DNA from 2 places in the Streptosporangium sp. LJ11 genome. Region 1 is predicted to be linked to the other one. Evidence: riboswitches for the same ligand, from Rfam matches in the RefSeq annotation. Region 1 holds a riboswitch; the other holds the start of a gene.

Region 1 (5,037 bases):
CGCATCACCGCGCCCTTGGCGGCCCACGGGGTCGGCACGGTCCGGCGCAGCAGCTTGGCCTCGGGGATCCTGGCGTCGATCTGGCTGAGCGAGAGCCGGGTCCTGGCGACCAGGCCCAGCAGGCGCAGGAACACCGCCAGGCCGTCCACCGTGGGGCCGAACTCGGGCACGATGAAACCGCCGCGCCCGTCGGCCGCGAAGATCATCTCTGGTCCCCTGGCGGCGGCGGTGAGCGCGTCGATCGCGGTGGAGGTCCACTCGGCCTGGACGCCGTGGAACCTGCAGACCTGCTCGGCCACCCGGGTGGTGGTGACCGGCAGCGCCACCCTGCCGCCGCGCCGCTCGGCGGCGACCAGGTCGAGCACCACCAGCAGGGCGCGCTCCTCGCTGATCAGCTGGCCCTTCTCGTCCACCAGCGCGACCCGCTCCCCCACCGGGTCGAAGCGCACCCCGAAGGCCGCCCTGGAGGAGCTGACGAGCTCCGCCAGGCGCTGCAGGTCGCGGCGGCGCTCGGCGAGGGTCTCGGTGGGCGAGGCGTCGTCCAGTCGGTTGTTGACGGTCAGCACGTCCACCCCGACCCGGCCCAGCAGGCTGGGCAGCACCAGCGAGGAGGTGCCTCCGGCGCAGTCGACCACGACCTTCATGTCGGCGTCGCGCACCCCGCTGATGTCGACCAGGCGCAGCAGCTCGTGCGTGTAGTCCTCCACCGCCCGGGCGGGGAAGCTCAGCTCGGCGATCTCCCCGGGGAAGGCGCGGCGGAACTCCTGCCGGGAGAAGACCCGGTCCAGCTTGCGCTGGGCCGCCGGGGACAGGTCCGCGCCGTGCTCGTCCATGAAGACGATGTCGACGCTCTGCGGGTCGCCGGGGGTGGTGCGCAGCGCGATGCCGCCGACGGCGTTCTCCCTGGCGGTGTGGAAGCGGGCCACCGGGAGCGGGGACGCCTCCAGGTCGAGCACGTTGATCGCGCTGGCGTTCAGGGCGCTGATCACGGCCCGCTTCAGCGCCCGCGCGGCGCGGGAGGAGTCGCGGGAGGTGATGACCGAGGTGCCCTTCTTCAGGGTGGTGGCGTAGGCGCTGGCCAGCCGTACGCACAGCTCGGGGGTGATCTCGACGTTGACCAGCCCCGAGACCCCCCGGGGGCCGAACAGGTTGCGCTGGGCGCGCGGCTCCCAGATGACGCTGTTGTTGATCACCGCCCCGGCCTCGATGGTCTTGAACGGGTAGATCTTGACGCCCGAGGAGATGTACGCCTCGGCCTCGATGATGCACTCGTCGCCGACGACGGCGCCCTCCTCGACCCTGGCGCCGGTCATCAGGTCGGTGTTCTTGCCGATCACGCAGCCGCGCAGGTGGGCGCTGGGCCCGACGTAGACGTTGTCGTGGACGACCGCGCGGTGCAGGAAGGCCCCCTCCCTGACCACCGCGTTGCTGCCCAGCACGGTGTACTCGCGCAGCTCGGCGCCCGCCTCGATCTTGGCGTAGTCGCCGACGTAGAGGGGGCCCTTGAGGACGGCGTCGGCGTCGACCGAGGCCCCCTCGGCGACCCAGACGCCCGGCGAGACCTCGAAGGCGTCGATGTCGACCTTGACCCGGCCGGACAGGACGTCGGCCTGGGCCTTGAGGTAGCTCTCGTGGGTGCCGACGTCCTCCCAGTAGCCGTCGGCCACGTAGCCGTACAGCGGGGCGCCGCGCTCCAGCAGCCTGGGGAACACGTCGCCCGACCAGTCGACGGACTCCCCGGCCGCGATCTCGTCGAGGACCTCGGGCTCCATCACGTAGATGCCGGTGTTGGCGGTGTCGGAGAAGACCTGGCCCCAGGTCGGCTTCTCCAGGAAGCGCTCCACCCTGCCCTGGTCGTCGACGATGACGATGCCGAACTCCAGCGGGTTGGGGACGCGCTTGAGCCCGATCGTGACCATCGCGCCGTTCTCGCGGTGGAAGCGGATCATGTCGGTCAGGTCGATGTCGGTCAGCGCGTCGCCGGAGATGACCAGGAAGCGGTCGTCGCGGAGCCGGTCGGCGGCGTTCTTCACGCTGCCCGCGGTGCCGAGCGGCGTGTCCTCGGTGGCGTAGTACAGGCTCATGCCGAGCTCGTCGCCGTCGCCGAAGTAGTTGCGGACCAGGGCGGCCAGGAACTGCACGGTGACCACCGTCTCGGTGAAGCCGTGCCGTTTCAGCAGGCGAAGCACATGCTCCATGATCGGCCGGTTGATCACGGGTAGGAGAGGTTTGGGCTGGTTCGCGGTCATCGGCCGGAGCCGTGTCCCCTCCCCGCCCGCCATGACGACGGCCTTCACAGATCACCTCTTAAGGCGTTTGGCCTCGCTTGTCAGCTGACGCACCTGTACCCAATACAGCACCCCGGACCACCAGTACAGGCCGGTGCCCCAGATGGCCAGGGACCAGCCGACGATCCCCGCCACCTCGCCGTACCAGGAGGGATGGTGGGCCAGGAAGAGCAGTGGGAAGGCGTAGAGCAGGTTGGCCGTGGCGGCCTTGCCGAGGAAGTGCACGGGCAGCGCGGGACCGTACCCGAGGCGGCGCAGGATGATCGGGATGCCCAGCAGCATCACGTCGCGCAGCGGGATGGCCAGCGCCAGCCACCAGGGGATGATCTCGCGCATGGCGAGGCCGAACAGGGTGGCCAGGATGTAGAGCCGGTCGGCCAGCGGGTCGAGCAGGCGGCCGAGCCTGCTGGTCTGGTTCCAGGCACGGGCGATCTTGCCGTCGAGCCAGTCGGAGAACCCCGCCAGCATCAGCAGGGCGACGGCCCAGCCGTCGGCCTTCGGGCCCAGCACCAGCCACAGGAAAACCGGCACCCCCAGAAGCCTGGCCAGGCTCAACGCGTTGGGAACCGTCCAGATTCGGTCCTCGGCCCCCGATGCTTCCGGATTCACCGGCTGATCTCCCTCCCCGTACCTGATGGTGACACTACTGCGTCGGATGCGGCCGGGTGGATGGTGGGCGCGGGGGATACGCGTTATCGTTCCGTTCGACCAACGCGGGAGCCCGGAGAACCGGGCTGAGAGGACGGCCGAGACAGCCGCCGACCGCCAGAACCTGCTCCGGGTAATGCCGGCGAAGGGAGTTTGCGCGATGACCGACGCGCGTATTTCCAGCTCCAAGATCTACCAGGGCGACCTGCGCGTCCCCATGCGCGAGGTGCGCCTGACCGACGGGACCGCGGTCACGCTGTACGACACCTCGGGCCCCTACACGGACCCGTCCGTGACCACCGACGTCACCCGCGGCCTGCCGCGCCCGCGCGAGGAGTGGATCCTGGAGCGGGGCGACACGGTCCGGTACGGCGGCCGGCCCGGCGCCCCCGGCGACGACGGCTACCGCGACCGCGACGCCTGGGCCCGCGACCTGCGTTCCCTCGACGCGGTCTTCACCGGCGGCGGCGACCGGCCGCTGCGCGCGGCGGGGGCGCCGGTCACCCAGCTCGCCTACGCCCGCCGCGGCCTGGTCACCCGGGAGATGGAGTTCGTCGCGGTCCGCGAGGGCGTGACGCCGGAGTTCGTCCGCGCCGAGGTGGCCGCAGGGCGGGCGATCATCCCGGCCAACGTCAACCACCCCGAGAGCGAGCCGATGATCATCGGCCGCAACTTCCTCGTGAAGATCAACGCCAACATCGGCAACTCGGCCGTCGCCTCGACCATCGAGGAGGAGGTGGACAAGATGACGTGGGCGATCCGGTGGGGCGCCGACACGGTGATGGACCTGTCCACCGGGCGCAACATCCACACCACCCGCGAGTGGATCATCCGCAACTCCCCGGTGCCGATCGGGACCGTCCCGCTCTACCAGGCGCTGGAGAAGGCGGGCGGCGACGCGGCCCGCCTGTCGTGGGAGATCTACCGCGACACCCTGATCGAGCAGTGCGAGCAGGGCGTGGACTACTTCACCGTCCACGCGGGGGTGCGCCTGGCCCATGTGCCGCTGACCGCGCGGCGCAGGACCGGGATCGTCTCCCGGGGCGGCTCGATCATGGCGGCCTGGTGCCTGGCGCACCACCGCGAGAGCTTCCTCTACGAGCACTTCGCCGACATCTGCGAGATCCTGGCCCGCTACGACGTGGCGTTCTCGCTGGGCGACGGCCTGCGCCCCGGATCGATCTCCGACGCCAACGACGAGGCCCAGTTCGCCGAGCTCAGGACGCTGGGCGAGCTCACCGGGATCGCTCACGCGCACGACGTCCAGGTGATGGTCGAGGGGCCCGGCCACGTCCCCATGCACAAGATCAAGGAGAACGTCGACCTGCAGCGCGAGCTCTGCGCCGACGCCCCGTTCTACACCCTCGGCCCGCTGACGACCGACGTCGCGCCCGGCTACGACCACATCACCTCGGCCATCGGCGCGGCGATGATCGGCTGGTACGGCACGGCGATGCTCTGCTACGTCACGCCCAAGGAGCACCTGGGCCTGCCGGACAGGGACGACGTGAAGACCGGCGTGATCACCTACAAGATCGCGGCACATGCGGCCGACCTCGCCAAGGGCCACCCGGGCGCGCAGGCATGGGACGACGCGCTGTCCGACGCCCGGTTCGAGTTCCGCTGGGAGGACCAGTTCGCCCTCTCCCTGGACCCCGAGACCGCCCGGTCCTTCCACGACGAGACGCTGCCCGCCGCCCCGGCCAAGACCGCGCACTTCTGCTCGATGTGCGGTCCGAAGTTCTGCTCGATGAGGATCAGCCATGACGTGCGCAGGTTCGCCGAGGAGCGCGGCCTGACCGGCGCCGAGGCCCTGGAGGCGGGGATGCGCGAGAAGTCGGAGGAGTTCTCCCGCGAGGGCGGCCGGGTCTACCTGCCCGTGGAGGGTCTCTGAGCCGCCAAGATCGACCAGGTGGCGTACTGCCCGCGCTTCCGTACCCTCTACCCTTCAAACCATGACCAATGACACCACGCTCTTCCTGGGGCAGTGGATCCGCTCGCCGGGCACCGTCGGAGCGGTGGCGCCGAGCTCGCGGCGGCTCGCCGAGACGGTGGCCTCGCCGATCCCGCACCGGGGCGACCCGGTGATCGTCGAGCTCGG
Region 2 (5,037 bases), on a different contig from region 1:
CCCGGGTCACGCTCGGGGTAGCGGGTGCTCGGGAAGATCCCCAGGATCTTGCGCCGCTCCTCGTCCAGCACGCCCCGCTCCGCCAGGCGCGACAGCAGGCGGGCGCGAAGCTTGCCGGAGTGGAGCCTTGGCACCCACCACTCGGGCTTGCGCGCCTTGGACTCCGCCGCGATCCTGGCCAGCGCCGTGTCGAGCTCCTCGTCCCCGACCGGGGTCGCGTCGAGAACGGCGACCTTCCTGTCCGCGAGGTCGATCCGGCCGCCGACGGCCAGTTCCGCCAGCAACGCGCCGCCGAGCGCGGCGTCCAGTTCCGAGGAGCCGATGAGTTGTCTGCCCTGCTCCTCGTCGTACGCGAGCAGGAGCACTTCCTCAGCGATCGTCGTCATCGTTCGACACTACGTCGCGGGCGCTTCGCGGCCGTAAGCACTCCGTAAGCGATCTAGGGCGGTATCGCGGATAGCGTCGGCACCGAGGCCTGAGGGACGTCTCGGCTTCCTCGCCGTAACCGGAGGCCAGGGTCTCCACACCGGAGGTATGCGATGGGAGTCCAGATGAGGGTCAAGAGGCTGCTCCGGCACCCCGTCACGTGGGGTGTCCTGGCGCTGGGCGCCGTCGCGCTCGGTGTCGCGCTGTACCTGTTCCAGCCATGGCGCCTGTTCACCACCGTCGAGGTGAACGAGGCGCTGCCCGCCGCGGCCGCGTCCCCCGGGCCGGAGGCCACCCGGCAGGACGAGACGGGCGGGCCCGCCAGGGCCACCGAGACCGCTCAGGACCCGGAGCCGAAGGTCCTGGCCACGGGCACGTTCATCTCCCACGAGCACGAGACCGAGGGCAGGGCGAGGGTGCTGGAGCTGCCCGACGGGAGCCGGGTCCTGCGGATCGAGGACCTGAACACCTCCGACGGCCCGGACCTGCGGGTCTGGCTCAGTGACCAGCCCGTCAAGAAGGGCAACGCGGGATGGTTCAACCTGGACGACGGCAAGCACCTCGAACTCGGCGACCTGAAGGGCAACAAGGGCAACGCCAACTACGTCATTCCCGCCGGGGCCGACCTCGACAGCCTGAAGTCCGTCACCATCTGGTGCAGGCGCTTCAGCGTCTCCTTCGGCGCCGCCGCCCTGACCTGACACAATCTCCGACCCATGAGCGTTTCTGAGGAACTCCACGTCATCGGCCGCCCGCTCGTCGAGGCGCAGCTCGCCCATCCGACGGTGGCGGGCATCGCGCGGGGAGATCTGCCCGAGCCGGTGTTCCGGTCGTGGCTGGAGCAGGACTACCTGTTCCTGCTCGACTACGTCCGCGTCTTCTCGCGACTCGCCTGGCAGGCCCCGGACGGGCATCTGGGCGACCTGGTGGACCTGGCGCACTCCACCTTCCACGAGGAGCTGAGCCTGCACCGGTCGCTGTCGGCCGAGTTCGGCGCCGACCTCGGCGGGGCGAGGAAGGGCCCGGCCTGCGCGGCGTACACCTCCTTCCTGCTCGACTCCGCGGCCGTCTACGCCGACGGCCTGGCCGCGCTCTACCCCTGCATGTGGGGCTACTCCACGCTCGGCCGCGCCCTGGCGGAGAATCCGCCCGCCGAACCCCGCTACCGCGCCTGGGTCGACACCTACGCCCACCCGGCCTTCGCCGAGCTGACCGGGCGCATCGCGGTGATGATCGACGAGGTGGCGCCGGATCCGGACAGGGCCGGGAAGCTTTTCGCCGAGGGAATGGCTCACGAACTCGCCTTCTGGGACGTGCCCTGACCCCGTCCGCCTCGCTGCCCGGCTGCAGCCGCGGGTCGGGTGACCCGGTAGGGCTGGACGTACCGAATTGGCCTGCTATCAGGGGAAATCGAAGGTCCGGATGAGGGCATCCACGGGGCTTTGCGTCCCATCCGGTGGAGGAGTTGGAACAATGGGCGCATGAGTGTTCCTGAGGTCGAGGCGCAGGCCGTGCCGGATGACGCGTTCCTGCTCGACGTGCGCGAGAACGACGAGTGGCGTGCCGGGCACGCGCCCGGCGCCGTCCACATCCCCCTGGGTGAGCTGCAGTCCCGGGTCGACGAGGTGCCCAAGGGCGCGCCCGTCTACGTGATCTGCCGGGTCGGCGGCCGTTCCGCGAACGCCACCGCCTGGCTCAACCACGTCGGCTGGGACGCGATCAACGTCGGCGGCGGCATGCGGTCCTGGGACGGCGCGGGGCGTCCGATGATCGCCGAGAGCGGCCAGGACCCCTTCGTCGCCTGAGCCGTCCGAACCGCGCGAGGGGGGGAGCCCTCGCCGAGACGTGAGGGGGAGCCTCCGCCGAGACTCTTGCCAAGAAAGGAATGAATGGCATAATCAGGGCGAATGTCTACCGCGGGAGCTCGGGCGTAACCGGGCTGAGAGGGCGGAACCACGCGGAGGGTCTCATCGACCTCCGACGCGCCGCCGACCGCATGAACCTGTCCGGGTAATGCCGGCGTAGGGAGTGTGCGTGATGACGTCTGCCGCCGTTGATTCCAAGGGCTCCGGTGATTCCGGGGACTCCGGTGCGGCCGAGGCGCCCCTCACGCTCGGCGAGGCTCCTCCCAAGGCCCTCGGCGTGCTCGACCAGGGCGCGCTCTGGGCCAACCTGGGTGTCAGCCTGCTCGGGTTCTCCGGCGCGATCGCGCTGATCAATCCGCTCGGCGACCGGCCGCTGAGCTTCGTGGCCGCGATCCTGGCCGCCGTCGTGGGCAGCGTCATCGGTACCGCGATGGTCGGCCTGGCCGCGATTCCCGGGCAGCGGACCGGCGCTCCGGCGATGGTCCTGCTGCGCGGGCTGTTCGGGGCCAGGCTCTCCTACCTGCCGACCGTGCTGAACATCGTCCAGATGCTGGGCTGGGGGGCCTTCGAGCTGTGGGTCATCGCCCAGGGCGCCCAGGCCATCGCCGGATCCTTCGGCGTCGAGGTGCCCTACGCGGTCTGGGTGGTCGTCGCGGGGGTGATCACCACCGCGCTGACCATCCGGCCGCTGGGAGCGGTCCGCCTGCTCCGCAGGTACGTCACCGCCGGCGTGGTGATCTCGATGATCTGGTTCATGGTCGCCCTGTTCCAGCGGGGACCGGCGATCGGCGGCGGATCCTGGGAGGCGTTCGCACCATCGGTCGACTACGTGATCGCGCTGTCGGTCTCGTGGGTGCCGGTCGCGGCGGACTTCGCCCGCTTCTCCCGCTCCGGCAGGGCCGCCTTCACCGGGGTCGTCGGCGGTTACACGATCGCCCAGGTGGCCTGCCTGGTCCTCGGCATCGCGGCGCTCGCGCTGGTCGGCAACGACCCGAACCAGGTCTGGGACCCCTTCGTGGCCGCGGCACTCGGCCCGCTGTTCTTCGGCATCCTGGTGCTGCGCGAGACCGACCAGTCGTTCGTGAACGTCTACTCCACCGCGATGTCGCTGCAGAACCTGCTGCCCCGGCTGGACCGCCGGATCATCTCCGTGGCCATCGGCGTGCTGGTCACCCTGCTCGCGATCTTCGTCAACGCCGAGACCTACACCGGCTTCCTCGGCCTCATCGGGGCGGTCTTCGTGCCGATGTTCGCGGTGCTCGCCGCGGACTACTTCCTGCTCGGCGGCGCCAGGCGCTGGGACATCTCGGAGACCGCGCCCTCGCGCCCGCTCATGGTGCTCCCGTGGGTGCTGGGCTTCGTGACCTGGTGGATGCTCGCCGCGCTGCCGGCCGCCCCGGAGGTCGCGTGGTGGACCTCGTTCTGGAACGGCGCCCGCGACGCGCTCGGCTTCGTCCCGCAGCCGTGGATGAGCGCGTCCGTCGGCGCGTTCCTCGTCGCGGGTCTCGTCACCCTGGGGCTCGGCGCGCTCCGGCGCCGCTCCTGACCACGCCGCCCTACGGCTCGGCTTCCGGTCGTATAGGTGGTCGTGGGCGGTCACAGGGGGCCCCAGGGGGTCCCCCGGGGGAAGGCGGGCTACGCGCCGCCGGGCCCGCCGGGCCCGCGGAGCACGGCGGCGGACTCGATGCGCAGCAGCCGTTCCTTGGCGGCCGAGCCTCCGGCGTACCCGCCGAGGACCGCCTCGCTCTCGACCACCCGGTGGCACGGCACGATGACGCACACCGGGTTGCTGCCCAGCGCGTTGCCGACCGCGCGCAGCGCGCGCGGCCTGCCGATCCGCTCGGCGATCTCGAGGTAGGTCGTCACCGTCCCGTACGGCACCGCGAGCATCATCTGCAGCACGGTCCTGGAGAACTGGGTGGCCAGGCGCAGGTCGACCGGCGTCGTGAAGGCGCGGAGCCTGGCGGAGAAGTAGGCGTCCAGCTCCCGGCGCACCGGGTCGAGCCGCCGGGCGTCCGGCCCGATGAACGTGCCGACCTCCCTGCTGATCCGCTCGAAGACGACGTTCTCGTCCTCGTAGCTGCAGGCCACCACACCCCTGCTCGTCACGGCGAGGGTCAGACGCCCCAGCGGGCCGTCGAGCGTGCCGAACGCGATGTCGGGATGGCTCGTGCCGACGTAGTCGGGCGAGGTCACCCGTAGCAATGCATCGATGTCGCCGGATGACATGGCCCCACCCTTTCGTATCCAGGTGTGTGGTGACCGCAGAGTATCGGACGGATCGCCCGGCCAGTGGCAACACGTGCGGGACGAAAGTGCCAAGATCAGACCGGTTGAGACGGCACTATGGGTGTGTGGTGGACTACAGGGCCGACAGTGACGGGGGCATCGGCCGTGAGGTCGTCGCCGCGGCGCCCAACGCGATCGTCGCCATCGATCGCGAGCAGACGGTCCTCGCCTGGAATCCCGCCGCCGAGCGCCTGTTCGGCTGGTCGGCCGGCGAGATGGTCGGCCGCCGGGTGCCGGTGGTCCCCGAGGAGCTGACGGCCGAGCACAACGCGGTCCTGGAGAAGGTCCGCACCGGCGGCCAGGTCTCGCTGAGGACCAAGCGGTTCCGCCGCGACGGCAGCCTGCTCGACGTGCGGGTCGACACCGCCGCGCTGTCCGCGCCGGACGGCGCCCTCCTCGGCTACGTCAGCGTCTACCACCTGGCCCAGGACGACGAGACCGCCAACGACCGCAACGC

What was found. A riboswitch is a leader RNA that binds a small molecule or an ion and turns the genes downstream of it on or off. The one in region 1 is predicted to bind thiamine pyrophosphate.
Region 2: it holds a riboswitch for thiamine pyrophosphate, as region 1 does, so the genes downstream of both, ACTOQ3_RS22380 (purine-cytosine permease family protein) here and thiC (phosphomethylpyrimidine synthase ThiC) in region 1, are expected to answer to the same signal.

What each region holds. Positions count from the first base shown of each region.
Region 1 covers NZ_JBPXMB010000026.1:130,053-135,089, forward strand. Annotated here, with positions in the region: gene ACTOQ3_RS33220 (sugar phosphate nucleotidyltransferase) at 1-2,297, opposite strand, end outside; gene ACTOQ3_RS33225 (CDP-alcohol phosphatidyltransferase family protein) at 2,301-2,897, opposite strand; TPP riboswitch at 2,992-3,104, shown strand; gene thiC (phosphomethylpyrimidine synthase ThiC) at 3,097-4,830, shown strand; gene ACTOQ3_RS33235 (class I SAM-dependent methyltransferase) at 4,892-5,037, shown strand, end outside.
Region 2 covers NZ_JBPXMB010000015.1:57,594-62,630, reverse strand. Annotated here, with positions in the region: gene ACTOQ3_RS22400 (GOLPH3/VPS74 family protein) at 1-386, opposite strand, end outside; gene ACTOQ3_RS22395 (DM13 domain-containing protein) at 552-1,127, shown strand; gene ACTOQ3_RS22390 (TenA family protein) at 1,143-1,748, shown strand; gene ACTOQ3_RS22385 (rhodanese-like domain-containing protein) at 1,908-2,231, shown strand; TPP riboswitch at 2,333-2,472, shown strand; gene ACTOQ3_RS22380 (purine-cytosine permease family protein) at 2,464-3,837, shown strand; gene ACTOQ3_RS22375 (methylated-DNA--[protein]-cysteine S-methyltransferase) at 3,927-4,520, opposite strand; gene ACTOQ3_RS22370 (PAS domain S-box protein) at 4,646-5,037, shown strand, end outside.